4 regions of the Caldifermentibacillus hisashii genome follow, and region 4 is predicted to be linked to each of the others. Evidence: predicted binding sites of a transcription regulator. Region 4 holds the regulator's gene; each other region holds the start of a gene.
What was found. The regulator Rex, encoded in region 4, represses fermentation and respiration genes when NADH is low (regulators of the CRP and FNR family bind a similar motif). The targets are predictions, from matches to a motif close to TTGTGAAATATTTCACAA.
Positions count from the first base shown of each region.

Region 1: the regulator Rex is predicted to act here: its motif matches at 5,444-5,461, upstream of qoxA (cytochrome aa3 quinol oxidase subunit II).
Region 2: the regulator Rex is predicted to act here: its motif matches at 3,273-3,290, upstream of fucO (lactaldehyde reductase).
Region 3: the regulator Rex is predicted to act here: its motif matches at 2,553-2,570, upstream of NSQ14_RS15690 (formate/nitrite transporter family protein).

Region 1 is NZ_CP155467.1:388,798-397,073, forward strand. It holds gene NSQ14_RS01975 (rhodanese-related sulfurtransferase) at 1-26, shown strand, start outside; gene NSQ14_RS01980 (LrgB family protein) at 153-842, opposite strand; gene NSQ14_RS01985 (CidA/LrgA family protein) at 839-1,219, opposite strand; gene qoxD (cytochrome aa3 quinol oxidase subunit IV) at 1,514-1,819, opposite strand; gene qoxC (cytochrome aa3 quinol oxidase subunit III) at 1,820-2,425, opposite strand; gene qoxB (cytochrome aa3 quinol oxidase subunit I) at 2,410-4,380, opposite strand; gene qoxA (cytochrome aa3 quinol oxidase subunit II) at 4,370-5,344, opposite strand; gene NSQ14_RS02010 (YpzG family protein) at 5,851-6,003, shown strand; gene NSQ14_RS02015 (DedA family protein) at 6,603-7,214, shown strand; gene NSQ14_RS02020 (undecaprenyl-diphosphate phosphatase) at 7,256-8,092, shown strand.
Region 2 is NZ_CP155467.1:2,790,165-2,798,440, forward strand. It holds gene NSQ14_RS13530 (hypothetical protein) at 43-342, opposite strand; gene NSQ14_RS13535 (hypothetical protein) at 1,559-2,011, shown strand; gene fucO (lactaldehyde reductase) at 2,108-3,259, opposite strand; gene rhaD (rhamnulose-1-phosphate aldolase) at 3,505-4,329, opposite strand; gene rhaA (L-rhamnose isomerase) at 4,364-5,629, opposite strand; gene rhaB (rhamnulokinase) at 5,646-7,106, opposite strand; gene NSQ14_RS13560 (AraC family transcriptional regulator) at 7,333-8,193, shown strand.
Region 3 is NZ_CP155467.1:3,217,197-3,225,472, reverse strand. It holds gene NSQ14_RS15700 (trypsin-like serine peptidase) at 1-135, shown strand, start outside; gene NSQ14_RS15695 (hypothetical protein) at 546-761, shown strand; gene NSQ14_RS15690 (formate/nitrite transporter family protein) at 1,698-2,525, opposite strand; gene NSQ14_RS15685 (CsbA family protein) at 3,140-3,379, shown strand; gene uvrB (excinuclease ABC subunit UvrB) at 3,722-5,710, shown strand; gene uvrA (excinuclease ABC subunit UvrA) at 5,717-8,276, shown strand, end outside.
Region 4 is NZ_CP155467.1:569,062-577,337, reverse strand. It holds gene NSQ14_RS02765 (carbohydrate ABC transporter permease) at 1-67, opposite strand, end outside; gene NSQ14_RS02760 (ABC transporter ATP-binding protein) at 70-1,191, opposite strand; gene groL (chaperonin GroEL) at 1,599-3,218, opposite strand; gene groES (co-chaperone GroES) at 3,268-3,552, opposite strand; gene NSQ14_RS02745 (CPBP family intramembrane glutamic endopeptidase) at 3,764-4,441, shown strand; gene tatC (twin-arginine translocase subunit TatC) at 4,810-5,550, opposite strand; gene tatA (twin-arginine translocase TatA/TatE family subunit) at 5,562-5,741, opposite strand; gene NSQ14_RS02730 (redox-sensing transcriptional repressor Rex) at 5,916-6,575, opposite strand; gene NSQ14_RS02725 (ABC-F family ATP-binding cassette domain-containing protein) at 7,054-8,276, shown strand, end outside.

The DNA.
Region 1 (8,276 bases), 180 kb from region 4:
ACAGGAAAAAAGAAGCAACGGTATAAGAAAGCGGCTTATCCCTGGCAGGAAGGGGATAAGCCATTTTTTAACCTTGGTTTTTTAAAAAAATATAGGATGATTGCGGATGGAGAACCGTGGCCCGGATAAGCCGTTTTTTTTAACTCGATTTTTTAAAAAAGGATCCAAACAAGAAAAGGGATAAGAAAAGAACTTAAAATTGCCGATAAAATCATGCCTGCTGAACTGATTGAACCTGTTTCGAGATTATCTTCAAATGCCTTGGCTGTGCCAATTGCGTGGGAGGCGTTACCAAAAGCCATTCCGCGTGCGATTGTATGGTCAAACTTGAAAATTTTAAGTAAGTACGGCCCGATGATTGCCCCGGTAAACCCTGCGATCATAACAAAAACAGCGGTTAATGACGGAATCCCGCCAATCTGACTGGCTATTTGAACAGCGACAGCGGTTGTAATCGACTTGGGAAGCGCCGTAAAAATCATTTCTTTCGTATAACCAAGAAGATTTAAGATTATGTAAACCGTTATCAAATTCAATGTAACGGCCAGAATAATACTAACCAAGACCGGTTGGAAATATTTCAATAAAAGTTCTTTGTATTTATATAAAGGAAAGGCTAACGCCACGACTGTCGGTCCTAATAATTCATGAAGCCATTTGCCCCCATCCATATATGTTTCATAAGGAATATTCAAGCTTACCAATATAATAATAATGATGATGGTCGTTGTTAATGTTGGATTCAAAATCGGGTTTTTATATTTAACGGCAAATTTTTTCGCTGCAAAAAATACGCCAACGGTTAATAAGAACATGCCGACTCCAATACTTATAGTGTTCATGCCAAATGTTTCTCCTTCTCTTTGAATGTAGTTTTCCCCAATTTTTCACAAACAAAAGCAGAAGCGACAAAGACAATGCAGGTACTTACGATTATACCTATGATAAGGAGTATTCCTTTGCCGTGAAAAATGTGAAAATAATTCATCACCCCAACTGTGGCCGGTACGAGATACAAAGGCATAAGCGATAGCAGAAAATTCGCCCCTTGATTCACCCAGGTTTCCGGAAGTATTTTACCGGACAAGCAGAAAAACAATAAAATTAATCCGATAATACTCCCCGGGATCGATAACCGAAAGATATTTTGTAAAACCTCACCAATGATGTAAAAAAAGGTAATCAATAACATTTGCAAAATAAACTTTATGAATTTCATTTCCCGTTCCCCCTTGAAAATCTTCAGAACTGTTAAATAACAGTTACTTCATTTTACACCCTGTATCAATGAAACTCAATCAAAATGTATGGAAAGTGGATGTTCAAAAAGACCGGGAAAAATCTTAAGTTTTCCTCTTCTCACAGACTGCAACCGCCTCTTAGCACATGCACTAAAAAACGGGTCATAATCAACTTGAAGACATTTCTATATTGACGAAGCGCTCTTAAAACATGGACTAAAAAAACGGGTCCCTTTTGGGAAACCCGTTTTTTACACTGTATCATGATAAGTTTAATGAATTGGATGCCCGGCAGTCATAACCCAGATGGAACCAACGACAATGACAACAGCCATGAACACCGCATATACCGTATGGACCACTTTTGTATCGCGATCTTCGCCTTCTGTCATATGCATGAACATAAATAGTTGCAGTCCTGCTTGAGCAACAGCCAACCCGGCAATAATAATCATCACAATACCTGCTGAAAGACCTGTCTTAAAGGCAACGAATAACGTCGCAATGGTTAAAGCAATGGATAATAAAAACCCGACAACATGCGTATAGGGGAAACTATTATGTGACTTGCTGTTCATCTAAATTAACCCCCCTACATAAACAAATGTAAAGATGAAAATCCAAACAACATCAAGGAAGTGCCAATAAATACCCCAAATATGAACTTTACTTGCTGTTATTGGTGTAATTCCTCTTTGCAGCAGCTGGATGATAACCATTATCGCCCAAAAGATACCTAAAGTGACGTGGGCTCCGTGTGTTCCCAGTAAAGTTAACAAACTGGATGTAAATGCACTTGTTTGAATCCCGGCGCCTGCATGAACATAATGGATAAACTCATTAATTTCCATATACAGGAAGCCGCCACCCAATGCTAAAGTAATGATTAACCAAGTAATTAACCCGCGAACATTTCCACGTCGCATTTCATGAATGACTAATCCGGCGGTAAAACTACTTGTTAACAAAAGCATTGTTTGAATGACAACATCTTTTATAACAAAAATTTCCTCTCCAGTCGGCCCGTCAGAGGTTCTTGTATGAAGAACCCCATAGACGGCAAACAATGTTGCAAATAAAATGATTTCTGCCGCGATGAAAATCCAGAAACCTAATATATTTAATTTTCCTTGTTCTGATTGGTATTCTGTCGGTACAGAGTGATTAATCATTTTGCTTTCCATTTCGAATCACCTCTCCATGTACGCTCTTTCTCGATGATTTCTTCAACCGGAACATAGTAACCATCATCGTATTCAAAGGAGCGTTTAATCATTCCTGCAAAGATGAGGAAAGCGGAAATTGCTGCTAAAGGAATCCATTCAAAGACAAGGAAGAATCCTGCAATTAAGAAGGCTGCCCCCATATATACAGGTAATCCGGAATTACTTGGCATATGAATTGGTTTAATTTTATTTGGATCTAATGCAAAGTTATCTTTATTCTTTTTCATTTCCCAATAAGCATCAACATCGGTAACTTCCGGAACAACAGCAAAATTGTAATGCGGAACAGGTGTTGCAGTAGCCCATTCCAGCGTTCTTGCTGTACCCCACGGATCATTTTCTGTTGTCCGTTTTTCGTAACGAATACTCCAGTAAATGTTATAGCAAAGTGCTGCAAAACCGGCAGCAAGGAAAATTGCACCTACTGCAGATAATGCATATAACGGCCATAATCCGGATTCTTCCGAGTAAGTGTACATCCGTCTTGCCGCTCCCTGTAAACCAAGGAAGAACATTGGGAAGAATGTTAAGTTAAATCCAATGTTAAATAACCAGAAATGCCATTTACCGATTCGCTCATTCAATTTGAATCCAAACACTTTTGGCCACCAGTAATAAAGTGCTGCAAATACTGCGTAAACAACACCAGGAATTAATGTGTAATGGAAGTGAGCAACCAAGAACAATGTATTATGATATTGGAAGTCTGCAGCTGCCATTCCGAGCATAACCCCTGTTACCCCACCGATTAAGAACGTAGGGATGAACGCTAATGTCCACATCATTGGTGCTGTAAATTCTATCCGGCCTTTGCGCATAGTAAAGAGCCAGTTAAACATTTTAATACCGGTTGGAACCGCAATTGCCATCGTTGTAATGGAGAACACAGAGTTAACTGCAGGTCCAACGCCCATAGTATAGAAATGGTGAACCCATACAAGCATACTTAAGGCGGAAATAACAACGATTGCCATAACCATTGATGTATAACCATATAAACGTTTCTTTGAAAATGTTGCAACAACTTCCGAGTAAATACCGAATGCCGGTAGAATAACAATATACACTTCCGGGTGACCCCATAACCAGAACAGGTTAGCCCAAAGCATATCCAGACCGCCATCTGCAACGGTAAAGAAGTGTGTACCGAAAATCCGGTCCATTGTTCCCAATAATAATGCAACTGTAAAGATCGGGAAGGCAATGACAATAATTAATGATGTAATTAATGTCGTCCAAGAAAACATTGGCATTCTCATTAATTTCATACCCGGTGCCCGCATCTTCATAATTGTGACGATAAAGTTAATTCCGCTCATCAAAGTACCGATACCGGCAATTTGCAGGGCAACCATGTAAAAGTTATTACCGATTCCGGGTGTAAACTCTTTACCGGCAAGCGGGAAGTATGATGTCCACCCAGCATCCGGGGAGCCACCAACGACAAACGAGAGGTTAAATAGCATTGCACCGGCAAAAGTCAACCAAAAACTTAATAAGTTCAATTGCGGGAATGCCACGTCCCTAGCCCCGATTTGAAGCGGCATGGCAATATTTATAATTCCGATTAACATCGGCATCGCCATGAATAAAATCATGATTACGCCGTGAGTTGTAAAGACTTCATTGTAATGTTGAGCATCTAAAAATGTATTTTCCGGTACGGCTGTTTGGGCTTTCATCATTAAGCCGTCGACACCACCACGGAAGAACATAAGCACACCCATGATGATGTACATAATTCCAATTCGTTTATGGTCAACTGATGTTAACCATTCTGACCAAAGATATTTCCATTTTTTAAAATAAGTTAGGCCAACAACAATACCGACCATTGTCAGTACAATTGCTATTTGTGAACCTAAAATGAGTGGATCGCCAGTGATTAAAATTTTATCCCATTTAATGTCCACTATGGTCACCTCCATGATGATGGTCACTGTTTTCTGTATCGTTGTCTATATCATTATTTTCATCAGTAAAAGTTTTGCCCGGATAACCATGAACACGGTATAATTCAGGATTTAAATATTCTTTAGCATGATGATCCGCATGATCAACCCATTCAAGATGTGTATTTGAAAACGTCTCTCTACCTAAATGTGAAGGTTTGAGTTTTTCTGCATACATTTCTTCTGTTAATTTAGGTGCTTTTTCCTGAACTTCTTTTACCCATTTATCAAAATCCTGTGGAGATTGGGCAAGTACCTCAAATTCCATTTCTTTGAATCCTTTACCATTGAAGTTTGAGTTTCTGCCAAAGTAAGACCCTTCATGATCTGCTACTATATAAAGTTCTGTTTCCATTTTTGCCATCGTGTATTTTTGACCACTTAATGCAGGGATCCAGAATGACTGCATGGTTCCTGCCGATGTCAATTTAAATAGTACAGGACGGTTAACCGGAATATTTACATAGTTAATGGTTTCAATATTTTGTTCCGGATAACTGAATATCCATTTCCAGTCAGCTGAAGTTGCATGGATAACTAATGGTTCTTGGTCTTCATAACCTGCTGGAACTTCTTCCAGATCAAATAAAGTGGTAACGGTTGGAACCATCAGGATGACCACAATGATGAATGGAATAGCTGTCCAAATAATTTCCACAAGATGATTACCTTTTTCTTGCGGTGGTTCATAATCCGCATTATCCGGACGTGCCCGATATTTCCAGACAATATAAACAAACAAGGCAATAACGACAACCATGATAAGTCCAATCCAAACAAGAGACCAGTTAATTAAATCAAGAATTTTTTCAGCTTGCGGTCCTTTTGGGTTGAATACTACCAGTTCAGCCATTTCACAGCCGCTAAGCAGAAACACAAGCATGACTGAGAATACTGATAAAAGCAGGCTTTTCCTTTTTTTCATACGACTCTCCCTTTCTTAGAAGTTGAAATTCATATAATTGCAATAAAGTTATAGACTTGTTCACACTCTTGACTAAATTTGTTCACATTTTAGACAAAAGTGTTAATTATTTCACAAAGTAGACAAAAACTAGATTTGGAAAGGCTTACCTTTGTGATAAATTACAAAATACATTATTACAATATAGTTAACACTACATCTATATTGTAAACTATAACTTTTTAAATGGAAGCCCTAAATTGTTACAAATTAGTTAAGGATAAAATTGTATTTACTATAAACCACATAAAAAGTATAAATTGGGAAAAACCACCATTGACAAGTTGTTGTAGTTGTTTTTAAAACTTTCTGGAAAGGCTAAAAAATATTGCGGATAAAAACTTGTATGAACTGGTTCTACGGAAATTTTACATGAATTTAATAAAAAAATTCATATATTTTGTGAAGAAATAGCAAAATAATCATGATATTCTTTTGAATATCAAATCCTGCCAAGAGGTGATAAAATGGCTTATTTCCATGATGTTGACCGCACAAGACAATTGTTTCACCATAATTGGACTAGGCCGAAACGGATGAAATCGCAAGTGAACGGTCATACAGAAATGTCACAAAATAATATTATTTTGCGGAGTAATGCCAAGGCACATCGATGGTAGGGTAAGTTCTGCGACGAAAGCGAAAGTCGCACAGTCGCAAAAAAGAGGGCAGGAAAACTTTCCTGTCCTTTTTATAGTATAGAAAATCTTAAACCTTAATTCAGCAGTATCCCTGTTGGATTTAATAGTAAGGTAGCTTGATTCAGCAGTATCCCTGTTGGATTCAATAGTAAAGTAGCTTGATTCAGCAGAATCCCGCCCGATTTAACAGTAGGGTACCTTAATCAACAATCCCCCCGTCCAATTCAACAGTAAAAGCCAAAATTCAACAGTTCCCCTACCAAATTCAATAGTAAAAAAAGAAAAATTCGAACACCGAATTCAGATGAAAACCTTCAAACGTCTTCTCATCGGGGTTATGAAATTAACTTCTTTTGTTTTTCTTATTTTTCTTTTAAATATCTTTTCGGACAAGGAATTTGATGGTAAGATTAAAAAAGTGTATGTATCGTGCCAAAGATCATATAATCATGCTGTTGGGTTCTATGGATTAAATACGTACTAAGCGCGATTTTGAAAGATTATCTAAGCTAAATATCATACTTATGTAGTTGGACAATAAAATAAAATATGGACATGTTTATAAAGGTGGAATAAAAATGGAAAATTGGATTACCGGTTTTATGGAACAATTCGGTTATTTTGGTGTATTTTTATTAATATGTTTGGAAAATGTATTTCCTCCTATACCATCGGAGGTCATTCTTACTTTTGGCGGTTTTATGACGACAACAACCAATCTGACTGTGCTTGGTGTTATTTTTGCTGCGACAATTGGATCGGTCTTCGGTGCCGTTATTTTGTATGCGCTCGGTCGTTGGTTAGATGTTGAAAAAATTGAACGAATTGTCGACAAATGGGGTTATCTCTTACGTGTGAAAAAAGAAGATGTTGAAAAGGCGGACCATTGGTTTCAAAAATATGGCTATTGGACTGTTTTTTTCTGTCGGATGGTTCCGTTAATACGTAGTTTGATTTCAATTCCTGCCGGGATGGCACATATGAACTTTCCGTTATTTTTATTTTTTACAACAGCAGGAACGATTATTTGGAACTCCATCCTTGTCACACTTGGGGCAAAACTTGGGGAATCTTGGGAAAAAATTGTTGAATACATGGATATTTATTCGAACATCGTTTATATGCTGATTGCAATAGCGATAATTGCTGTTATCATTTACTTTATCCGCCGTTCAAAAACCCAAAAATAAAGAAAATAAGTTACATATTATGTGATGAAGGAGAATATTTCATGGATTTTCTTATGTTTTTAAAGACGATTATTTTAGGAATGGTTGAAGGATTAACAGAATTTGCACCGGTATCTTCAACCGGACACATGATTATTGTTGATGATCTTTGGCTACAATCAAAAGAGTTTTTAGGTGGACAATATGTAGCCAATACATTTAAAGTTGTAATTCAATTAGGTTCGATACTGGCCGTCGTTGTTGTCATGAAGGATCGTTTTTTGGACTTATTGGGACTGAAGAAGAGATCCTTTAAGATTGGGCAAAAATCAACCGGTCACCTGCGACTTACCCATATAATAGTAGGAATTTTACCGGCCGGGATTTTGGGCGTCCTTTTTGAAGATATCATTGATGAAGTTTTGTTTGGCTATCAGTACGTTGTATATGCATTGATTGCCGGAGCGATTTTAATGATTTTTGCCGATAAATTCAGAGCCAAGCGACCAGCAGCGGAGACGGTCGATCAAATCACATACAAGCAAGCATTATTGATTGGTTTGTTTCAATGTTTATCGTTATGGCCGGGCTTTTCCCGTTCAGGGGCAACAATTTCAGGCGGGGTTTTAATGGGTCTCAGTCACCGAGCTGCAGCGGATTTTACATTTATTATGGCTGTACCGATTATGGCCGGGGCAAGTCTCATTTCGCTAGTGAAAAATTGGCAATATTTTTCCATCGACGCTTTGCCGTTTTTCATTGCCGGCTTCATTAGTGCATTTATTTTTGCATTGATTTCAATTCGTTTCTTCTTAAAACTAATCAATCGCATTAAACTTGTACCGTTTGCCATTTATCGAATTATCTTAGCGGTCCTTTTACTATTATTGGTAAAATAAAAAAACAGCGGTAATGAATTTCCGCTGTTTTTTAATATAGTGATACCGCTTGTGTAGGATCCTCGTAGATTCAATGACAAAATGATAAAAAAAGAAGGGGCTGCTGAAATGAACAAACAAGTCCATTCCGGCAGCCCAAAATCTATATTAAAAAGGAAGGAGAGCCTTGATGTTTTTTATTGTA
Region 2 (8,276 bases), 1.7 Mb from region 4:
TACACTTTATTAGCAAAAAAAATAAAGCCTTCATTGGCTTTTTTATTGTTGGCTTATCCGCTCCATCTCAACTTCAAGCTTATAAACTCTTTTATTTAATACTTCTGTTTTGTTATCAACATATTCTTCTAAATTTTTCGAATACTGACTAAGACTTGTAGAAATATCTTTAATTATCTGTTGCTTAACTTGTCTGATTTCAACCAGCAATTCCTGTTTAACATTCTCTAAACCCTGTTTAACATTCTCTAAACCCTGTTTAACATTCTCTAAATCTTTTTTAACAGGCTCGATTTCTTCTTTTATTACGGTTCGTAAAGCTTGCAATAACTCTACATCCATAAACCCTTCTCCCCTCCTTTTTTCCTATTATATCACCTATTTTACAAAAGTAGGCATAGAATTTTCAAATCTTATCAATCTCGCCCTAGTTACGTTGAGACAGTTAAACCATGAGAAAACCAATGTTGAAAGTGAATGCATTCAAATACTCAATGTTTACCATCGTTACACTGCTCATCATGAATAAATTAGCTTAATAATGTCTTCCATGCTAATAATTCCAATATACTGGCAAAGTGGGAAATTAATTGCTGCTGCGATGGTCGGTATTTTATTGTTGCCAGCAGGAATTATCAACGGGATGTCTCAGCGGTTTCCTGTAAATTACACGATAGATTTGGGACAAAATAGCTTGTTCAAATGTTCAAATTGGATTTGTTTTAATATTATTGCTGCGATAATACTTTTGAAATTAATAGTTCCTCTTCTGTTTTGTTTGTTTTAGGAGGAAATATTTTACTTATGATTGTACACCGTCTCCTGCTCAAGCAAATGGTTTAAATGACTTGCCGAGGGAATTATCTCCTGACGGTAATGCAATTTTGAACACTGCTCAACAAGTCAGCGTGGCATTTGCAACTGCTCTAACTACAACATTTATATCTGCAGGAGTGTCAGCTTATTTGATCCATAGAAGTCGTACAGCAGCTGTAACAAATGGTGTGCGATGCGGATTTGCGTTTACGGTCGTATAAACAATTCTTGGTCTAATTCTCTCATTTTTTGTCAAACCAGCAGGTGCTTTAGACTAAAAAAAAGAACAAAAAGAACTTCAACCGAAACAACAAACTGATTTTTAAAATATTTTTATTAAAAAACCTCCAAAGAACATGTGCTTGGAGGTTCTTCATATTTGTTAGTGTTTCACCAATTGATTCATCAGCGCAATCCTTTCTAAATACCGTCCGATTACTTTTACAATCCGTCTTTGAGTGGTTCGATCGACGGTAATTAAGCAGGATTGTTATTGTAATTTACTAGCAAAGAATGTAACTGGTAGCTGTTCATTTCAAGTCACATCAATTATAGTTGGTTCTTTTCAGTTATTATATTATATATTTATGATAAGTTAAGAAAATGTAAAATGGTAGTCTTAAAATCACATTAATCACTCTTTACTAATTTTCCGTTATAAACGCATGATATAAGTTAGTTTATTCCCAAAAATAGCAAACCTACTTATTCAAAGTGTAGGTTTGCCAATATTTCATACAAAATGTTTTTTAAACTTGAAATTATTTATGATTATTCCAAGGATGATATAAATGAATATAGACACTATTTAAAAGTTGAACGACAATATATTGAAATTATTAAACGGTTTTGGGGGATAAGTCCAGTTTATATCCTGAACAATATGAATACAGAACTTTTAGAGTTTTTAAAGGATTATACAGATGAAAAAGAAGGTTCCTTATTAAAGTCAATCAATGATCAAACAAAAGAACATAATGGTAGTTTATTACTATATGAAAAATTTTCTGTGATACAACTTCTGGCTAAGCTAAGTTTACGGGAAAAGTTAGAGTCATGTTTTGTCTTTCCTAATATGAAGATGATTTTATGGATTAATGGGCTAATTTGTAAGGTTTTTTTAGGTGATAATCATTATAAAGAATTAGTAAAATTAATATCCACAACGCATGGTCTTTATTTGCGGAAAGTATAATTAAAAATTTGCCAATCGACATTTCAACTTGAATGAACGGTTCCAAAAATTTTTAAAAGTGGATGGACTTCAATTGAAATCCATCCACTTATTTTTTTATAACAAAGACTTATACAACATTTCAATTTCCTCAATACTCGTATCACGCGGATTCCCACCTGTACATACATCTGCAAAGGCGTCTTTGGCAATGGCAGGAATGCCTTCTTCTTTGACACCGAGTTCAGCGATTGTTTGTGGAATGCCAACATCTTTGCCTAATTGGGCGACTGCTTGAACTGCAGCAACTCTCGCTTCTTCCAGGCTCATTGCATCGACATTTTCTACACCAAGAGCTTTTGCGATATCCCGATATTTTTCACCGGTGTAATCTGCATTGTATTTCAAAATCGTTGGTAAAAGTGTCGCACAGGCAACACCATGTGGCGCATTGTAACGAGCACTTAATGGGTGGGCCATACCATGAACAAGTCCAAGACCAACATTAGAGAAACCCATACCGGCAACATATTGTGCCAATGCCATATCTTCTCTTGCCTTTACATCACCGGCAACCGATGCACGCAGCGAACGGCCAATGATTTCAATCGCTTTAAGATGAAACATGTCTGTAAGTTCCCAAGCTCCTTTTGTGATGTATCCTTCAATTGCATGAGTTAATGCATCCATTCCGGTTGCGGCAGCAAGTCCCTTTGGCATCGACATCATCATGTCACTGTCAACGAATGTGACAACCGGAATATCATGGGCGTCCACACATACGAACTTGCGATGGTTATTTTCATCGGTAATCACATAATTGATTGTTACTTCCGCAGCTGTTCCGGAAGTTGTCGGGATAGCAAAAATTGGTGCACTTGGATTTCTTGTTCCCGGATCTCCTTCAAGACTTAACACATCCGCATGTTCAGGGTTTGTTACGATAATTCCGATTGCTCTTGCCGTATCGATTGGTGAACCGCCACCGATAGCAATGATGTAATCTGCTTCTGCTTGTTTATAAGCTTCAACCCCTGCTTTGACAACGGCAACAGTTGGGTTTGGTACCGTTTGGTCAAAAACTTCATAGGCTAAGCCGCTCGCATTTAATAAATCGGTAATTTTACTGACAACATGAAATTTGACTAAATCAGCGTCTGTGACAATCAATGCTTTTTTGAATCCCCTTTTTGCTGCTTCTGCCGGAATATGTTCAATTGCACCTTTTCCATGATAGGATGTTTCGTTTAAGATGATTCTGGTTGCCATTTGCGTTTCCTCCTTGTGATTATTTTCACATATATGTTGATAGGTAAATCCTGAAGAAAGAATCCCCGTATAAGGAACCGGGATTGGGATTTCCCTGTACATAAATCATTTCGGTTTATCATACGAATAGAGCTATTTCTGACAACTCCCACCACTAAAGAAGCGGGCTTTCTCGTTCGGAAAATTTTTAGAGGAACAACCCGAAACTCGTTTGTACGGACGGGCGTTCAGAATTTTTCATCAAATTAAAGCTCTAAAAAACCTTCCCTCGGTGTAACGCCAAAAGCATCAGCCAAGTCTTTTAATTGCTGATCGGTGATGGCTTGTTTCGCACCACCTTGAGCTTGCACATAGGTGTATACTTTTGCCGCTTTTTCTGCCGTTTCAATGAGGCCAAACACCTCATCCATATTACGACCGGCACCGTAAATACCATGAAACGGCCAAATCACCAGATGAAATTCATGCATTTTGGCTGCGGTTGCTTCACCAATTTCGTTTGTGCCAGGAACGAGCCAAGGAATAATTCCCACCCCTTCAGGAAAGACAACAAGACATTCGGTACACATTTGCCATAATGTCCGAGTTAATGCTTTTTCTTCTAATGGATGGGTAAATGTCATTGCCAACAGGTGAGTCGCATGAGTATGCATAACGATTCGATTTTCCGGATCGACTTTCATCCGGGCAATATGGCTCATAAAGTGAGAAGGCAATTCACTTGTCGGTCTTCCACCATCTTCTAGGCCCCATAATAATTCAAGATGTTTTCCATCTGCTGCAACACGGATAACACCAAGGTTTACAGCCGGATCATCAATGACATTTTTAAAATATTTACCGGATCCCGTAACGATAAAATATTTACCGGCCAATTCTTTTCCATCAAATTGCATCGGGATTGTCCGAACCACTTTTTCAATATCTAAATATGCCGCCACTTCTTCTTCCGTTAAAAGATAGCTAATGTTTCCGCCATTTCTTTCATCCCAACCAAGGCGATACATATTTGCTGTTACTTTCATCATTTCTTGTGTAAATGATGCGTCAATTATATTCAATTTTGTCATCGTATATACTCCTTCCATTCTTGCTGCCAAAAAATTATGCTCTATTTAAAAGAATTTCTTTTTCATATTGTTGAACTTCTTTAAACCAATCGAATCCGACAGGTACATTATTTTTTACACAGAAGTAATTCCAAACATCACCAAACGGGAAGTCTTTTAATTCTTCTGTATACGCTAACCGGGTTGTAAAGTCACCTTCTAATTCTTTTTGTTTTAAAAATGCTGTAGGTTCAAGCAATGCTCTTAACAATGCTTTTTGTGTGTTTCTTGTCCCGATGACCCATGCTGCAATTCGGTTGATGGTAGCATCAAAGAAATCCAGTCCGATATTGGTTCTTTCCAGTAAATTATTGCGGACAATTTCCCTGGCAATAGCTTGTAATTCATCATCCATAATAACAACATGGTCACTGTCCCAACGTACCGGACGGCTGACATGAAGCAAAATTCCTTTACTGAATAAAGAAAGTGCACTTAATTTATTGGAAATCACTTCAGTTGGATGAAAATGTCCGGCATCTAAGCAGACAAGTTTATTTCTGGAAATCCCGTAGCCCATGTAAAATTCATGGGAACCGACCGTATAAGCTTCAGCCCCAATACCGAATAATTTACTTTCAACCGCTTCTTGGGTAAAGTCTTCATTTAATTGTTCGGCAAAAATTTCATCCAATGCTTCCATTAACCGTTGTCTTGGTGCCAAAGTATCAACGGGATTGTCTTTAAAACCATCCGGAATCCAAAAATTATTAATGCTTGTTTGACCGATTTCTTTCCCGAAGTATTCGGCAATTTTCCGAGTACGTTTCCCATGTTCAACCCAAAAATCACGAACTTCCTTGTCCGGAGACGCAAGGGTAAATCCGTCTTTAAACATAGGATGGGAGAAGAATGTCGGGTTAAAATCAAGTCCTAAACCTTGTTCTTTTGCCCAATCAACCCAAGCTGTAAAATGCTTTGGTTCGATTTCATTTAAATCTACTTTCTCGTCTGTATCAAGGTAAATCGCATGAAGGTTTAATTTATGTTTGCCCGGAATTAAAGAATACGCTTTTTCTAAATCTTGCCGTAATTGCTCCGGTGTCCGTGCTGCTCCCGGGTAATTGCCGGTTGCCATAATTCCACCGGTCAGTTCGCCGTTCGGGTTTAAAAAGCCTTTTACGTCATCACCTTGCCAGCAATGGACGGAAATTTTCATATCCTGTAATTTTTTTAATGCTTCTTCCGTATCTACACCGATTTCTGCATATCGTTCTTTTGCAACTTCATAATTGCGGACAATTTGGTCTTGATTTGCCATTATTTGCAACCCTCTTTCAATGTTTTTTAATAGAATGTAAAAATTGTTTGTAGTCGGCAATGACTTCTTGCCAGTTTCCGTCTTGCGGTTTATATGTGGTCATTTCAAATGATTGCCTTGTCATTGCTCTTACTTCTTTTATATTTGAAATTTCGTTTTTTGAAATCATTTGAACGAGTAGATTCCCTATTGCGGTCGCTTCCGACGGACCGGCATAGACATGAATATTTGCCAGATTTGCTGTCAGTTGATTTAAAAAATGAACATTGCTGCCGCCACCGACAATATGCAAGTCCTGCACTGACCGATCTGTAATACGCCTAAGTTTTTCCAACTCAATTGCATAACAAAGTGCTAAATTACTATAAATACAGTTCGTCAATTCGCCAATTGTCTCCGGTACTTTTTGCCCGGTTTCCATGCAATAATTTTGAATTTCTTTTACCATATTTTCCGGGTTGTTAAAACGTTGATCATTGACATCGATAAATTGTTGAAAAGGTTCGCATTTTTCTGCTTGCTCGGCCATTTCGGCAAAACTGTATGTGTAGTCAAAATTTCTGGCAATTTCTTGGACAATCCACAGTCCCATAATATTTTTCAAAAAACGGTATGTGCCATATGCGCCCCATTCATTCGTATAATTTTCTTCGTAGGCTTCCTCACTTGTAATTGGAACCGTTAATTCCATGCCAAGCAGTGACCAAGTTCCGCTGCTCAGGAAAGCCCAGTTATCACCGAACCCCGGAGTTCCAAGTACGGCTGATGCGGTATCATGGGAAGCAACAGCAATCACTTCGCACTTTGGAAGGTCATATTTTTCATACCATTCTTCCTTTATCCCACCCAGCGAAGTTCCTGACTCTACAAGGGGAGCAAATTTGTCCTCAGTTACATGTACATGGTTGAGTAAATCTGTATCAAACAATTTTTCACGTAAATTCAGCATTTGTGTTGTCGAAGAATTGGTTACTTCACTGACGGCTTTTCCGGTAAGAACGTATCCAATATAGTCGGGAATGAGTAAAATTTTGTCTGCCAGTTTAAGTAACTCTTTATCTTCTGTATATAGTTGGTAAAGTGTATTGAATTCAAGAAACTGAATTCCGGTTTTTTCATAAATATACTGTTTCGGATAGGTTGATGTTAATTTATCAATAGCACCGATTGTCCTTGTATCACGATAACTTATCGGATCAGCAAGTTTTTTTCCGGATTTATCGATCAGTACATAATCAACTGCCCATGTGTCAATTCCTAAAACGCATTCATTGATACCCGCTTTTTTCACTTTTTCTAATCCGATAAAAATTTCGTTAATCAATTTGTCGATATCCCAGCGGTCATGTCCGTCTGTTTTTGAAAAACCATTTTTGAAGCGATGGATTTCTTGAATTTCGATTTTACCATCTCGAACATTTCCTAAAATCAATCGGCCGCTTGAAGCCCCAATATCAACCGCAAGATAATTTCGCATCACCTGTTCATTCACTCCTTTCGACAACTTTAATTGTACTTTCTTTCCAAGGATCATAGTTTTGATTAATATCTTGTTTTTTGAATTGTTTTCTTCCTACACAAATATCGTAAACGTTATCAAAAGAAAAATCATGATACATTATTGGTATTTTATTGTACTATCTTGGTAAGTTAGAAATGTTGTGGCATAATGAGGAAAAAGGAAAATTGGAGTAGTGATTATTATGGAGAAATATTGGGAAAAAGCAGATCATTCATGGACGGATGATTCCATTCGAATCTTTAATACTCCTTCTACACGGGCAAAACAACTATTTTACTATATTCAGGAGATCGGCCATTTTAAGGCAATGAAACCTTATTTTACGGAGAGACAAAACTTGAAGTCATATTTATTGAAGTTTACTTTTGGCGGGAAAGGGCGGCTCCGCTATCAAGGGCAGGTGTATACGATTGAAAAAGATGATATTTTTTTTATTGATTGTATGAATTATCAGCATTACGCGACTGTCAGTGATGAACCATGGGAGATGGACTGGATTCATTTTTACGGTCCGAATGTTGAGGCCTTTTATGAAGAATATATAAAAAACGGCAGTAATGTTTTTAAGGCCAAAAACGATCGGATCCATAAGATCATCAAAGAGATCATGGACTTGCAACAAACGCGTAATGCCAAGACAGAATTTCAAATTTCGTTGTTAATCCATGAAATGCTAAATGAAATCTTGATGCAAAAATATGATCTTGGTTTTGAGGAAAAAAATATCCCTGACTATATTTTACAAATAAAAAATTATTTGGAAGACAATTTTAAGAAGAAAATTGGTTTACAAGATCTAGAGCATATGTGTAGCTTAAATAAATTTCAATTAAGCAAGGAATTTACTCATTTTATTGGGATTCCACCGATTGAATATTTAATTAATTTTCGAATTAACATAGCAAAAAGCCTGCTTCGTTATACCAATAAAAGCGTAAAGGAAATAGCTTATGAGGTCGGCATTGAAGACACCCCTTATTTCAACCGGCTGTTCAAGCGGAAAACGGAAATGACACCGTTGGAATATCGGAAGAACGGGTAACTGATGAATAAAGATGAGAGACCGGCTCGGCCAGTTTGACGCGAGAAACACCTTAATTTGGCGACGAGACTCTTCTCGTCACC
Region 3 (8,276 bases), 1.3 Mb from region 4:
ATGTTAAATACAAGCAATCAAGTCATTGGTGTACATAGCAGCGGTTTTTCTGATCGAAATGGTAATCCGGTGAGAAATGGCGGTCCAAAGATGAGCAGCTTTATGTTTGAGTTCGTTTCAAATGCGTTGAATTAATAATGGATAAAATACTGCACCTTTAAATGTTAGGGAGCACCAACATTTGGAGGTGCAGTTTTGCGTTCGCAAAATACTCAATAAAATGAGTGGGAGTCTGAGAAATGAACTGTTCATAAGTAATCAGTTATTTTGTGCAAAACCAAACTTTTACACGAAATGTGCCGAAAATCTTTTTTATCAACAAATCGGTATAACAAAGTTAATTTTTTGTTTAAGATATAGGATACAGATACTGAGGCAAGAATCCCGAGATAAAAACGAACTTTAAACAATTTTTCATAGCGGAAACGAAAGATTAGGTGTTTTATGTCAAGGCTTGTAATATCTACTAAGGATGTATCATTCCCAAAAGTCCATTAGTCCTTTATACTAATTGGAGTAAAAGATTTAATGGAGAGGAATTAATTATGACCGTTACGAATGAAGAAATGATTGTTGAGATAAAAAGTTTGGACGATAAAGGCGCGGGACGAGCTAGTGTTTGGCGTGAGAATGAGCACGGAAATCAGAAAAAGTTAAGGCTAACGATTCCGCAAGTACTCCCTGGAGAAAAAGTTCGTGTTATTGTTGACAAGCCAGAACGTCGAAGAAGAAGGGCGATTGCTGAAGAGCAAGATAGATAAGCTCAACAACAAGAAGAAGGAACTAAACCTCGAGCTCAACTACGTCGAGGACGTAGAAGAGTTATTGAAGTATATAAAGATGGCCAACTAGTAAATACAATCGATGGATTACTAGAGACTTTCAAATGGACAACAGAGAACAAAATTTGTAACGTTGGCTGGGTGAAGCATTCACTCAAAACTGGTAAAGAAACTGTTGCTGGTCGAAAATTCGAAGAAGGTGGATTTCTATTCAAGTACGTTGAATAATCAGCGTGCTTGTTTAGTGTCGCACTCTTCATGGGTGCATGGATTGAAATCAAAGCTAACAATCTTTTAAGCTCATAATAATCAAGTCGCACTCTTCATGGGTGCGTGGATTGAAAGTTAAGCAATGGAACTTCTGATAAACTAGTATGGTTTGCGGGAATTTGTGCTGAAACATTGAAAGGTATAATTAACTTTTCCATCTGGATTCGCATTAGGTGTTTTTGTCTTTTTTCTTCCTTAGACGCTCATCCAATAAAAAAATGTTAGCTCTTTATTTATGAGTCGCCTCAAACGATGAATTACCGCATTCTGATTGTCATCTAATTGAAAATGGTAGATCTATTCGCAAAACTAATCGACTTAAAAATAACTGTTTTTCAGCATTAGCATACATATTTGCTATTCGGTTGATAATCTAAACAAATGTCTAATAATTGAATGAATGTCAAAAAAATAGACACTCTTTGCAATTATGCTGAAATTTAAGAAATGAACACGGCCGTCCAAAATTACGCCACACCAACTCAAATACCGTAAAAAAATGTCGACTGTATACATTGGTATCATATTGGCAATGCGATAAAGGTAAAATAATTTTATATCCATAAAAACCACCCAAATGAACAAAAGCAATAGGGTGGTTTTTAAAGGGAAAAAATAAAAGGAAAATGATCACCAAACGAATCTTTATTTAGCAATAATTTTCTGCTTTTCATCTCCTGCATATATTGGCACTTCTTTTTTAATTCCTTGCCTATTTACATACCAATTTGTTGCTCCAACAAATAACCCACCACCAACAATGTTTCCAAGTGAAACAATGAGCAAATTAAAAGCCGCTCCTGTCAAGGTAATAGTATCCGGGTGAGGGACTGATAAAGAAATAGAAAATAACGCCATGTTGGCAATACTATGCTCATAACCGGAAACAAAGAAAGAAGTGACCGTCATCATGATCAACATAACCTTTGCTGCAAAATTGTCGGTTTGCAACGGGAGCCAAATGGCCAGACAAACAAGCCAGTTACATAGAATACCGCGAAAAAACATTTCCCCTGTCGTTAATCCAATCTTGCCTGTCACCGCACTAAATAAATAGTGGTCAGCTGGAATATCTTTAAATAAACCCGTCTGAACAAATAAAAAAGTAAAAAACAAGACGCCGATTAAATTTCCAAGATAGGTAACACCCCAAACATACAGGGTTTCTTTCAAGGAAGTCTTTTGATCCAGACTGCCCATTGTCATGTACATCGTATTCCCGGTAAACAGCTCACCGCCACCAATCACAATTAAAACTAACGCTAGTGAGAAGGTCATCCCGCCGATTAAGGATGTGGCCGGTGATCCGGTTGCCCTGAATGCGTCTCCAATTCGAAAGGCAAAAACAACCGCAAACGAAATATAAACTCCTGCAAGCATCGCCTTTGTCCAAAATTTCTTTGGGTCATTTTTCAGCATATCGGCTTTTTTTACAGATGTATCAATGGCTGTACTTAATGCACTTGTAGACATAGAAAAACTCCTAACTTTTTTAATGTATTGTGATCAAAATCACAAGCAACATTAATATACCGATTTTTCTATAGTCAAACAATCCTTTTATAAAAAGTTTCTAAGATTGGTCATAATTTTGTTGTTAATCGTAAATAATTAAACCTTCTTTCCAGGAGAATAAGGAAAAAGATTATCATGTCCATTTTATGCAAGTAACAAGAACGGAAAGTTATCCACAGAGGAACCCTTTATATCCACAACTAATCAAAAATTATCCACATAATAACTGCAGTTAAGCACAGAAAAATCACAACTTATCCACATAACTAACAAAATTGTTCACGGTAGTTGGAAAATGTACACAAGTCAGAAGTTAACTTTAGAAAAACTACTCGGAAGATGTGGAAAAGTTATCCACAAGCGTTTAAACATACGAATCCGGCAAAATATGATAAAATATAAATTGTATTTTATAAAGCAAAAGCAGGGACTGGGAGTGGTTCCGACGAAAATATAAAAGCCGATCATTATGCAGTTGGTACTCATAAGATTGGAAAAATTGGAATAAAGGTACGTGGAATAAACTTCTTCGGACTGACTCCTAAACTGATTATATATTTTGGAGTGAGGGTATGCTTGGAAAATTAATTGCCGGATTAATCTTTCCGTGTTTGTTGGTCATCTTATTTTCACGAGTAACTTATAATCATATCGTCGGATTGCTGTTAACATTGGCTCTGATTTCTGTGTCCGCATATAAAGGTTATACTCATTCATGGCCGTTGATTATTATTGACGGTATTTCGTTGACGATAGGATTTTGGTATTCAAAACGCATGGTAAAAAATTTTAAAAGAAAAAAGGATGAATGAGGTATAAAATCGCTTATCACAATTTGTTAGGCGGTTTTTTTTTCATCGGGGAATGAGGATAAGTTCTTCATACCCTGTGGATAAACAGTGTAAAAATTGTGTATAACGTTAATATTGTGGTTAATTAAATTTACAGCTGGGACTGTATCATTTGAAGTTTTTCTTGAGGCGTCCTTAAATCCGCGGAATGGGCATCCTCGTTGGAAATTTATACATTCGCCTAACCTATAAAAATTAAACGAATATTCGTTCGCAAAATAGTGGCTTTTCTGTTATGCTTTTGGTAAAATAGATTCTGTGAATGATGAATGTACGGACCCAAAAAATAATGGGGTGATTTAGATGGAAAAAACAAAGGATCAATTTCAGTTAGTGTCAAAATATCAACCTCAAGGGGATCAACCGCAAGCGATAAAAGAGCTGGTTGCGGGCTTAAAAAACGGCAAGAAACATCAAACATTGCTGGGGGCAACCGGTACAGGGAAAACTTTTACCATTTCTAATGTGATAAAAGAAGTGAATAAACCAACGTTAATTATTGCTCATAACAAGACATTGGCAGGGCAATTATACAGCGAATTCAAAGAGTTTTTCCCAAACAATGCCGTTGAATATTTTGTCAGTTACTATGATTATTACCAACCCGAAGCCTATGTACCACAGACCGATACGTATATCGAGAAGGATGCAAGTATTAATGATGAAATTGATAAGCTGCGACACTCAGCGACATCGGCATTATTTGAACGTCGCGATGTCATTATCATAGCCAGTGTATCCTGCATTTATGGGTTAGGTTCACCGGAAGAATATAAAGAACTTGTATTATCACTAAGGGTCGGCACGGAAATCGAGCGGAATGAACTGCTTCGGAAATTGGTTGATATCCAGTATACCCGAAATGATATTGACTTCCATCGGGGTACCTTCCGGGTTCGCGGTGATGTTGTGGAAATTTTTCCATCTTCACGAGATGAGCATTGTATCCGTGTTGAATTTTTTGGTGATGAAATTGATCGAATTCGGGAAGTCGATGCGTTGACGGGCGAGATTATCGGAGAACGGGAACATGTGGCGATTTATCCGGCTTCCCACTATGTTACACGGGAAGAAAAAATGCAAGTCGCCATTAAAAATATTGAACAAGAATTACAAGAACGGTTAAAGGAACTCCGGGATCAAGGGAAGCTTTTAGAAGCACAAAGATTGGAACAGCGGACAAATTATGATTTGGAAATGATGCGGGAAATGGGTTTTTGTTCAGGAATTGAAAACTATTCCCGTCATTTAACCTTAAGGGAAGCGGGCGCTACCCCATATACGTTGCTCGATTATTTTCCAGAGGATTTTTTAATCGTTGTTGATGAATCCCATGTAACGATTCCGCAAATCCGGGGTATGTATAACGGAGACCAAGCAAGAAAAAATGTACTTGTTGAACATGGCTTCCGCTTACCATCTGCCCTGGATAACCGACCGCTTATGTTTGAAGAATTTGAAAAACATATCAACCAAATTATTTACGTTTCAGCAACTCCGGGACCATATGAATTGGAACATTGTCCGACGGTGGTTGAACAAATTATTCGTCCGACCGGCTTACTGGATCCGATTATAGAGGTCCGTCCGATCAAAGGACAAATTGATGACCTTATCGGAGAAATTCAAGAACGAATTCGGAAAAATGAGCGGGTTCTTGTAACGACATTAACGAAAAAAATGTCCGAGGATTTAACCGATTATTTGAAAGAAATCGGGATTAAAGTTCAGTATTTACATTCTGAAGTAAAAACATTGGAGCGGATTGAGATTATTCGTGATTTGCGACTGGGCAAATATGATGTCATTGTCGGGATTAACTTGTTACGGGAAGGACTTGATATTCCGGAAGTGTCCCTTGTTGCCATTTTAGATGCAGATAAAGAAGGATTTTTACGGTCAGAACGTTCATTAATCCAAACGATTGGCCGGGCAGCGAGAAATGCAAACGGAAAAGTCATTATGTATGCGGACCAAATTACTCGTTCAATGGATTTCGCAATCAATGAAACAAAACGGCGGCGCCAAATCCAAGAAGAATATAATCGGAAACATGGCATTACCCCGAAAACGATTCAAAAAGAAATTCATGATGTTATTCGTGCAACCATTGCCGCTGAAGAACAGGAAGAATACAGTACGACTGATAAATATGGAAAGTTATCTAAGAAAGAACGGGAAAAATTAATTCAAAAATTAGAAGTGGAAATGAAAGAAGCAGCCAAAGCACTTGACTTTGAACGCGCTGCTGAATTGAGAGACTTGGTATTAGAGTTGAAAGCAGAAAGGTGACGATAAATGAAGGATCAAATTAAAGTAAGAGGTGCACGGACAAATAACTTAAAAAATATTGATGTCGATATTCCCCGTAATCAACTTGTAGTATTTACGGGGTTATCCGGTTCAGGAAAATCTTCGCTGGCTTTTGATACCATTTATGCAGAAGGTCAACGTCGGTATGTCGAGTCCCTTTCTGCTTACGCCAGGCAGTTTTTAGGACAAATGGACAAGCCGGATGTTGATTCTATTGAAGGATTATCTCCGGCTATTTCTATTGACCAAAAAACGACCAGTCGGAATCCCCGTTCAACTGTTGGAACAGTTACGGAAATATATGATTATTTGCGATTACTATATGCTCGTATTGGTCACCCGATTTGTCCGAACCATGGCATTGAAATCACCTCACAAACCGTTGAACAGATGGTCGATCGTATATTGGAATATCCGGAGCGGACCCGGATTCAAATCTTAGCTCCGGTAGTCTCCGGCAGAAAGGGGACGCACGCCAAAGTTCTTGAAGACATAAAGAAAGAAGGGTTTGTCCGCGTCCGTATTGACGGAGAAATGCTTGAATTGAACGATGATATTGAGCTGGAAAAAAATAAAAAGCATTCCATTGATGTTGTCATTGACCGGATTATTATAAAAGAAGGAGTCACAGCACGGCTGACCGACTCATTGGAAACAGCATTGAAACTAGGACAAGGACGCGTCATAATCGATGTCATAGGTCAAGAAGAATTACTTTTCAGTGAGTTACATGCTTGTCCGTATTGTGGTTTTTCCATCGGGGAATTGGAACCAAGGATGTTTTCGTTTAACAGTCCGTTTGGGGCTTGCCCGGATTGTGACGGGATTGGTTCGAAATTGGAAGTGGATCTCGACCTTGTCATTCCGGATAAAAACTTAACATTACGACAAGGGGCGATTGCACCTTGGGAACCGGTCAGTTCCCAGTATTATCCGCAATTATTAGAAGCGGTTTGTAATCATTACGGGATTGATATGGATGTACCGGTGAAAGATATTCCGCAACATTTAATGGATAAAATTTTATACGGTTCAGATGGGGAATTAATTCACTTCCATTATGAAAATGATTTTGGCATGATTCGGGATACGGATATCGAATTTGAAGGCGTTCTTCGCAATATTGAGCGCCGTTTTCGGGAATCCACTTCTGATTATACAAGAGAACAAATGGAAAAGTATATGGCGCAAAACCCTTGTCCGACATGTAAAGGATATCGCTTGAAAAAAGAAACATTGGCAGTGAAAATTAATGGACTTCATATTGCGGAAGTAACCGACTTTTCCATTCAAGAAGCTCTCCATTTTTTCGATACATTGGAATTAAGTGAAAAAGAACAAAACATTGCTCGCTTAATTTTGCGGGAAATTAAGGAACGGCTCGGTTTTCTTGTTAATGTTGGTTTGGATTATTTAACCTTGAGCAGGGCGGCCGGTACATTATCCGGTGGAGAAGCACAACGGATTCGTCTGGCAACTCAGATCGGTTCCCAATTAACGGGTGTCCTGTATATTTTGGATGAGCCGTCAATTGGTTTGCATCAACGCGATAATGATAAATTAATTGAAACGATGAAACGAATGCGTGATCTTGGAAATACGTTAATCGTTGTTGAACATGATGAAGATACGATGTTGGCGGCTGATTATCTTGTCGACGTTGGACCGGGAGCGGGTGTTCATGGAGGCACGGTTGTTTCAGCCGGAACACCGGAACAAGTGAAGGGTGATCCGCATTCATTAACAGGTCAATATTTAGCCGGCAAAAAATTTATTCCGTTGCCACAAGAACGGCGAAAAGGAAATGGACAATATTTGGAAGTTGTTGGCGGTAAAGAAAACAATTTAAAAAATATCCGTGTTAAATTTCCTCTCGGTACATTTATTGCGGTCACCGGTGTTTCCGGATCAGGTAAAAGTACATTAGTTAATGAAATTTTATATAAAAGCCTATCACAAAAATTAAATCGTGCCAAAGTGAAACCGGGGCAACATAAAGAAATCAAAGGAATAGAAAATCTGGAAAAAGTTATCGATATTGACCAGTCACCGATCGGACGTACTCCACGTTCCAATCCGGCTACTTATACAGGTGTTTTCGATGATATCCGTGATGTATTTGCAGCGACGAACGAGGCCAAAATTCGCGGCTATAAAAAAGGACGCTTTAGTTTTAATGTTAAAGGCGGTCGCTGTGAGGCATGTAAAGGGGACGGCATCATTAAAATTGAAATGCACTTTCTTCCGGATGTTTATGTACCATGCGAGGTTTGTCATGGAAAACGGTACAATCGTGAAACATTGGAAGTGAAATATAAAGGGAAAAATATTGCGGACGTGCTTGATATGACCGTAGAAGATGCATTGGAGTTTTTTGCCAATATCCCAAAAATTAAACGGAAAATCCAAACGATTTATGATGTTGGTCTCGGGTATATGAAACTTGGTCAACCGGCAACGACATTATCCGGTGGGGAAGCACAACGGGTTAAGCTTGCCTCCGAATTGCATCGGCGTTCCAATGGCCGCACTTTGTATATTTTGG
Region 4 (8,276 bases):
GGGCACTCTTTTTTACACGTTCAAATTGATACATATACGTTTCATTCGTTTCAAGTGTCGGATTCATACTCATATCGTTATTACCTCTTGTCTTTTTCTAAGTTCTGCAGATTTTATGCGCTCGCCTGTTTCAGCATCAAAGAAGAATAGATGTTCAGGTAATATTTGCACAGGTACTTTCTGACCAAATTTGACCGGCCATTGACCCGGCCATTTTGCCGTCCACAGCTCTTTCCCTACAACAAATGCAATAGAAGTTTCATTTCCTAATTGCTCAACATTTACTACTTCAAAATAGATATTCTTTTCACCTGTTGACTTACCAGGCAGAAGATGTTCCGGACGAATACCCACTTTTATATTACGATTTTTTGAAAAATCCATTATGGATGATGGATTTACAGTGATATGCAATTGATTTTCAATGATTAACTGTTTTCGGTCTTCTGAAAAGACAGCATCTCCCACATTCATCTTTGGCGAACCAATGAAGGAGGCTACGAATAGGTTTTCCGGTTCATTGTAAAGGGTAATCGGTTTTCCTACTTGCTGAATTTCCCCACCATTGAGAACCATGATTCGATCCCCCATTGTCATGGCTTCGACTTGATCATGGGTTACATAGATCATTGTTAACCCTAAACGCTTTTGCAGTCTTCGTATTTGTACCCGCATATTCGCTCGTAGTTTTGCATCTAAATTTGATAAAGGCTCATCCATTAAACAAAGCGGTGCATGACTGACAACAGAACGTCCCAATGCTACCCTTTGCCTTTGACCGCCTGATAGTTCCCAAGGTTTACGGTTTAGCAGTTCCGTCAATCCTAACATTTCTGCTGCTTCCTTGAGTCTTTTTTGTTGTTCCTGTTTATCAATCTTCCTGGCTTTTAATCCAAAAAGAATATTTTGTTCAACCGTTAAATGAGGATACAGTGCATAATTTTGGAAGACCATTGATAAATTTCGATCCTTTGGCGGAAGATGGTTCACTGTGTTTCCATTTATTTTTAATATACCGCCCGAAATTTCTTCAAGTCCCGCGATCATCCGGAGTAACGTACTCTTCCCTGACCCGGAAGGACCAACAAGAACAAAAAATTCACCTTCTTCCATCGATAGATTAATTCCTTTTAATACATCTTTCTGTTTATGATAGGATTTAGAGATATTGATTAACTCTACTTGGCTCATAAATAACCTCCTTTCAAATTTACATCTTCATTAAAGCATAATTTTCACTAAAAAAGATGACATTTATAAAATCTTCATACTATTTAACGTTCAATTCAATTACTTAAAACTGGGTAAATATTTTTAAGAAATCAACATAAATGGTAGCGGGGATTAACTATAAAGAAATGTGAATGGGGAAAAAATAGTGGACGGATTTTGGAGAATAACAGAAATGATCATATAAAGTAAACTCGGGCGTCCGAGCTTTTAGGCGAGAGCAGAGCCGTAGTTGAACTTATGAGTTAGGAAAGTAGAAATTGAAAAATTTATACTTTCCTAATTAGCAAAAAAACCACTCCCAACAATTAATAGGAGTGGTTTTGCTGTTATAACAATCTCTTTTCAAAAAGGAAGGGGCAATTAGATTACATCATTCCGCCCATGTCTGGCATTGGAGCGCCGCCGCCTTTGTTTTCTTCCGGAATGTCAGCAACGACGGCTTCAGTTGTTAAGAACATTGCTGCAACAGAAGCTGCGTTTTGAAGGGCTGAACGAGTAACTTTTGTCGGGTCAACAATACCGGCCTCGGTCATGTTTACCCATTCGTTTGTAGCAGCGTTGAAACCTACGCCGGATTTTTCATTTTTCAAGCGTTCCACAATAACCGAACCTTCTAAACCGGCGTTTTCAGCAATTTGACGTACCGGTTCTTCTAAGGCACGAAGAACAATTTTCACACCGGTTGCCACATCGCCTTCTGCTTCAATGGCTGCCACTTTGTTATATACGTTCACAAGTGCTGTACCACCACCGGATACAATACCTTCCTCAACGGCAGCACGAGTAGCGTTTAGGGCGTCTTCAATGCGAAGTTTCCGTTCTTTTAATTCTGTTTCTGTAGCAGCACCAACTTTGATGACTGCAACCCCGCCGGCAAGTTTAGCCAAACGTTCTTGTAATTTTTCTTTATCGAATTCAGAAGTCGTTTCTTCTAATTGTGCTTTAATTTGATTTACACGAGCACTAATTTTGCTGGATTCGCCGGCACCTTCAACGATTGTTGTGTTATCTTTTGTTATAACAACTTTACCGGCACGACCTAATTGAGCAACGGAAGCAGATTTTAATTCAAGACCTAGGTCTTCTGTGATAACTTCACCACCGGTTAAAATTGCAATGTCTTCAAGCATAGCTTTACGACGGTCACCAAATCCAGGTGCTTTTACTGCTGCAACATTGAATGTACCGCGAAGTTTGTTTACAACAAGAGTTGCAAGAGCTTCCCCTTCAACATCTTCAGCAATAATCAATAATGGCTTCGATTGTTGCAATACTTGTTCCAATAATGGAAGGATTTCTTGAATATTAGAGATTTTCTTATCTGTGATTAAAATATATGGATTTTCCAAAACAGCTTCCATTTTATCTTGGTCTGTTACCATATATGCAGAAACATAACCACGGTCAAATTGCATACCTTCGACAACATCTAGTTCAGTATTGAAACCTTTTGATTCTTCAATGGTAATAACACCGTCTTTACCAACGCGTTCCATTGCTTCTGCGATTAATTGACCTACTTCTTCATCACTTGCAGAAATGGTTCCAACTTGCGCGATTGCTTCTTTGCTTTCTACAGGTTTAGAAATTCCTTTTAATTCTTCAACGGCCACTGCTACTGCTTTTTCAATCCCTTTACGGATGCCCATTGGATTTGCACCGGCAGTAACGTTTTTCAATCCTTCACGAATGATTGCTTGGGCAAGAACCGTTGCAGTTGTCGTACCATCTCCGGCAACATCATTTGTTTTGCTGGCAACTTCTGCAACAAGTTTCGCACCCATATTTTCAAATGGATCTTCCAATTCGATTTCTTTTGCGATTGTGACACCATCATTTGTAATTAGTGGTGAACCAAATTTTTTCTCTAATACCACATTACGTCCTTTTGGTCCTAATGTAACTTTGACAGCATCTGCCAATTTATCTACACCGCGCAACATACTACGTCGAGCTTCTTCACTGAATACGATTTGTTTTGCCATTCTCGTCAAATCCTCCTATCATATTTTTATTATCAATTGTAAAATGTTATTATTCTACAACAGCTAATATGTCACTTTCACGTAAAACTAAGTATTCTTTTCCGTCATATTTGACTTCAGTACCAGCATATTTTGAGAAGATGATCCGATCGCCGACATTTACTTCAAGTGCAACCCGTTCACCGCTATCAAGAACACGGCCGGTTCCTACAGCTACAACTTTACCTTCTTGTGGTTTTTCTTTTGCAGTATCCGGCAGAACGATGCCGCTAGCTGTTTTTTCTTCAGTTTCTACAAGTTCAATAACTACGCGATCTCCAAGTGGCTTTAACACATTAAACAACCTCCTCATATATTTTCAATGTTGTTAGCACTCATTGTCCTTGAGTGCTAATTCCAATTATTATAATAATGAATTGATTTGTTTTTTGCAAGTGTCAACTATAAAATTTTAACATTTTTTTACCAAAATTATCTTGTCCTACTCAATAGGGAAATAGCTTCCTTTGCAACTTTTTGATAAAATAGCCAGTGAGGTGAATTTTTTGAAACGAGAATATAAACTGATTATCCTTACTTATGTAGCGATGCAGTTATTTTTAAACATCGGGGCATCGATTCTATACGGCATTTTCCAAAGTTTTGGTTTTGCCGGAAATAAATATTGGCTACTTTCCGTTTCTATTTGGACGGTATTTAGTTTTTTTGTAACCTTATTGATCACCCTTTATTATTTAAAAGATGAAATTACAGTGCGAAACCGGAACCTCCGCTCAATACCGTTTGTACTTGGCTGGTCTGTTTATGGTGTACTACTTGCCCTGATCGCACAAAGAATTGCTATCATGATTGAGACGCTATTAGGTGTGGATGTTGGTTCGGAAAACACAGAAAATACCCTGAATTTAATCAATGTTGCACCGATTATGATTTTCGTTACTTCGATAATTGGTCCGATTTTGGAAGAAATCATCTTTCGTAAAATTATTTTTGGATCTTTATACAAAAAAACAAATTTCTTTCTTGCAGCCTTAATCAGTTCCATTCTTTTTTCTGCCGCTCACATGGAATTTGAACATTTATTACTCTATTGTGCAATTGGATTCACATTCAGTTATTTATATGTAAAAACCGACCGAATTATCATTCCAATTTTGGCACATACATTAATGAATACTTATGTAGTAATGAGTCAATTTTTCTTGCAAATGCAGCAAATATGAACCATTCAATCAAAATTAGTATGTCACAACCAAAATACCTTATACAAATTTTTCCATAAAAAGGAAAGGACTATCTCAAAAAGGCAATACGATATGAAAATTAACAATCGTAAATAAAAATGATCATTTTCATTATGCATATGCCCTTTCTAACATAGTCCTTATCTAAATAAAACTCGGGCGTCCCGAGCTTTATTCGACCCGAAACGCGGTACTCACCGATAACAAGGGAATTACTCCGGTTTCCATTATACCTTTTAAGCAAGCTCCTTATGCCATAACCTATCCGCCACTTCCAAGTTGCTTCGTTACCGGAATTCAATATGCTTTTTAATGGATAAAATATACAATGGAAAATTTTCCTTAGTTTAAACGGCAAGCCCTTCTTCTTCCTTCATTTTTTTCCGATACGCCAGCTTCGAAATCCAAATACTAACTTCATAAAGCAATAATAATGGTAAAGTGACCATCATATGCGAGAGAACATCCGGCGGTGTAATCAGTGCCGCGATGACTAGCAAGATAAAGTACGCATATTTTCGCACCCTAGACAAAAAGTCAGGTGTAATTATTCCAAGCCTTGTTAAAAATAATATAATCACCGGCAATTGGAATAACAAACCAAAAGGCAACGTAATTTGTAACAAAAAATGGAAATATTCATTGATCCCAATGACTTGATTGATTTCCATTCGGTCCCCTAACTGTTTCATAAAGCGAACAATAAACGGAAATAATACAAAATATGAAAACGAAATACCTGATAAAAACAAAAATACCGAAACAGGTATATAGGCTAAGGTTATTTTTTTTTCCTTTTCATATAAACCCGGTGAAATAAAAGCCCATAACTGATACAAAACAAAAGGTGAAGTTATTACACAAGCAATGATAAAAGCGATTTGCATATAAATCTTTAGCGGGTCAGTTAAGCGGAAGGCGTTCAGTTCCAAACTGGCCGCTTCATCAGTTTGTTGCAAATATACGATCAACGGCTCTGCCAAAAAAAACGAACCGATCATTGCCAAAAGAAAGAAGACAACGATAAAAACCAACCGTCTCCTTAATTCAACGAAATGCTCAATTACAGTCAATTCGTTTTTCTCCATCTCTTCTCTCCCTACTTGCCTTCTTGATCTTTTCTCTTCCCATTATTTTCATCAGCAAGACCCTTTGTGGCATTTTTAAATTCCCTTAGTGTATCTCCTGCCGCACGACCGAGTTGCGGTAACTTTTTCGGACCAAAAATTAATAATGCCATGATTAATATGAGAATTAAACTACCCGGACCGATTGTCATGTTTCTCCCTCTCCCCCATCAACCTCATTCAAATTCATTCATTGTCACCCAAAAAAGATTTTACAAAAACTTTTTTCCTATCATATCGTATGAATCATAATTATTGCAATGCAAAATATTGTGTTGTTTTGAAGATAAATTTTTGTGTTACCTGCCATTTCCCTACTAAAAAAATTAATCTCCAACCACTACTTCCTCATTTGAGTAATGTTTAATTAAATAAACAAAAGATTGTAATTCAACAGCTAAATCAATATGGTGAACACGAATATTTGACGGAACAGTTAATCGAGCTGGCGTGAAATTTAAAATTCCTTTTATTCCTGTTTTTGCTAAACGATCAGTAACCAATTGGGCAACAGGAGCCGGGACGGTCAGAATAACAACCTGAATCTCTTCAGTTGACAATATTTGTTCCAGTGAATCCATTGGGTAAACAGTAATATCACCAAATTTTTGATCGACCTTTTCTTGGTTTGCATCAAAGGCACAGACAATTTTAGTATTATTGTTTTTAGTGAAATTATATTTTAGTAGAGCTGTACCTAAATTACCTACACCGATTAAGGCTACCTTTGTTATTTCATCCTGATTCAATATTTTTCTGAAAAAGGATAACAAATACTGAACATTATATCCATACCCTTTTTTACCTAATGCACCAAAATAAGAAAAATCCCTTCTAATCGTTGCCGAATCGACCTTAACCGCTTCACTTAACTCAGCAGAAGAAACTCTTTGTTTTCCTGACTGGTACAAATTTTGAATAAAACGATAATATAATGGCAATCTCTTAGCGGTGGCTTTAGGAATTATTAGCTGATCTGTTTCCATGTCAAAATCCTCCAATGCTGAAAAATTATTATTTTTCTATTATAATATCTTTTATTGCCCTATAGAAGTAATTCTTTTATAAGGCATTCAAAGCACACTGTGAACGCTTACATTGCATTGTTAACATATTCACCTACTATGATACACTATTTTTTTTCATCTGTCTTGTAGATAGTTTCATTTAATCTCCATTTGCCATTTTTCCTCCCCTTCATGTACTATTTTTATATAGACTTGTTGACATGACATTTACAGGCTCTCCTTTAAATGTCGGAAATGATGGAGCGAAAAGCGACTGGATATGTTATGGTAGAGGAAGGAATCGATTATTTAGTAATCAAAAACAGCATGTTCCCATTCACTTCACTCTGAAAATAATTAGTCAGTCATTCATTCTTTTAAAAGGCAAAACAGAGTCAAAGCTGTTATATTTCTAGGTAAAGGACCATTTTTATTGTGAAATGTTGAGGTGCAAATCATGATTTTACTACAAGTAAATCAACTAAATAAATATTACGGGGCAGATCTTGTCCTTTCGAATATTAAATTAGAAATTCATACAAGAGACCGAATTGCCCTTGTTGGTAGAAACGGATCAGGCAAATCAACCTTGCTGAAAATAATTGCCGGTGAACTTGCTTATGACTCCGGAGAAATTATTAAGCCAAAAGAAGTAACAATTGGCTTTTTAGATCAACATACCGGTCTCGTTTCAGACAGAACTATCTGGGATGAAATGCTGACTGTCTTTGAAGATTTACGTAGCATGGAAAAAAGGTTACGTAATCTTGAGCAGGAAATGGCAAAGGAAGAAACTTATACAGATGAAGGCAAATACAAGCAAATTTTGTCCGAATATGATTATTTACAGCATGAATTTAAAGAACTGGGCGGATATCAATATGAAGCAGATATTCGTTCCGTATTACACGGGCTTAATTTTTCCACTTTCAATTATCAAGAGACAAAAATATCCAATTTAAGCGGCGGACAAAAAACTCGCCTGGCTTTAGGAAAATTGCTCTTATCAAAGCCGGACATTTTAATTTTGGACGAGCCGACGAACCACCTAGATATCGATACATTGACATGGTTAGAACAATATTTGCAATCTTATGATGGAGCCATTCTTATTGTTTCCCATGATCGCTATTTTCTTGATAAGCTTGTAAACCAAGTTTATGAATGCGCTCAGACTACTTTAACAAAATATGTCGGTAACTACAGTCAATACTTAGTCCAAAAAGCAGAGAATTATGAACGTGACTTGAAAATGTATGAAAAACAACAAGATGAGATAGCAAGAATGAAAGAATTTATTGCCAAGAATCTGACCCGTGCATCAACAACAAAACGGGCACAAAGCAGGCGTAAAGCACTGGAACGAATGCAAATGATTGATAAACCGCACAGAGACGATAAATCTGCTAATTTTTCCTTTCAAATTGAGCGGCAAAGTGGCAATGAAGTTCTTAATGTGGTTGATTTGGCCATTGGTTATGGAGCCAATCAAATATCAAAAAATATCCACTTTCGAATTCAAAGAGGAGATAGCATTGCTTTGCTTGGCCCAAATGGTGTCGGCAAATCTACTCTACTAAAGACAATTGTCGGCCAACTCCAGGCTCTTTCCGGAAACATCCATTTTGGAGCGAATGTAACCATTGCTTACTATGATCAAGAACAAGCAAACTTAACATC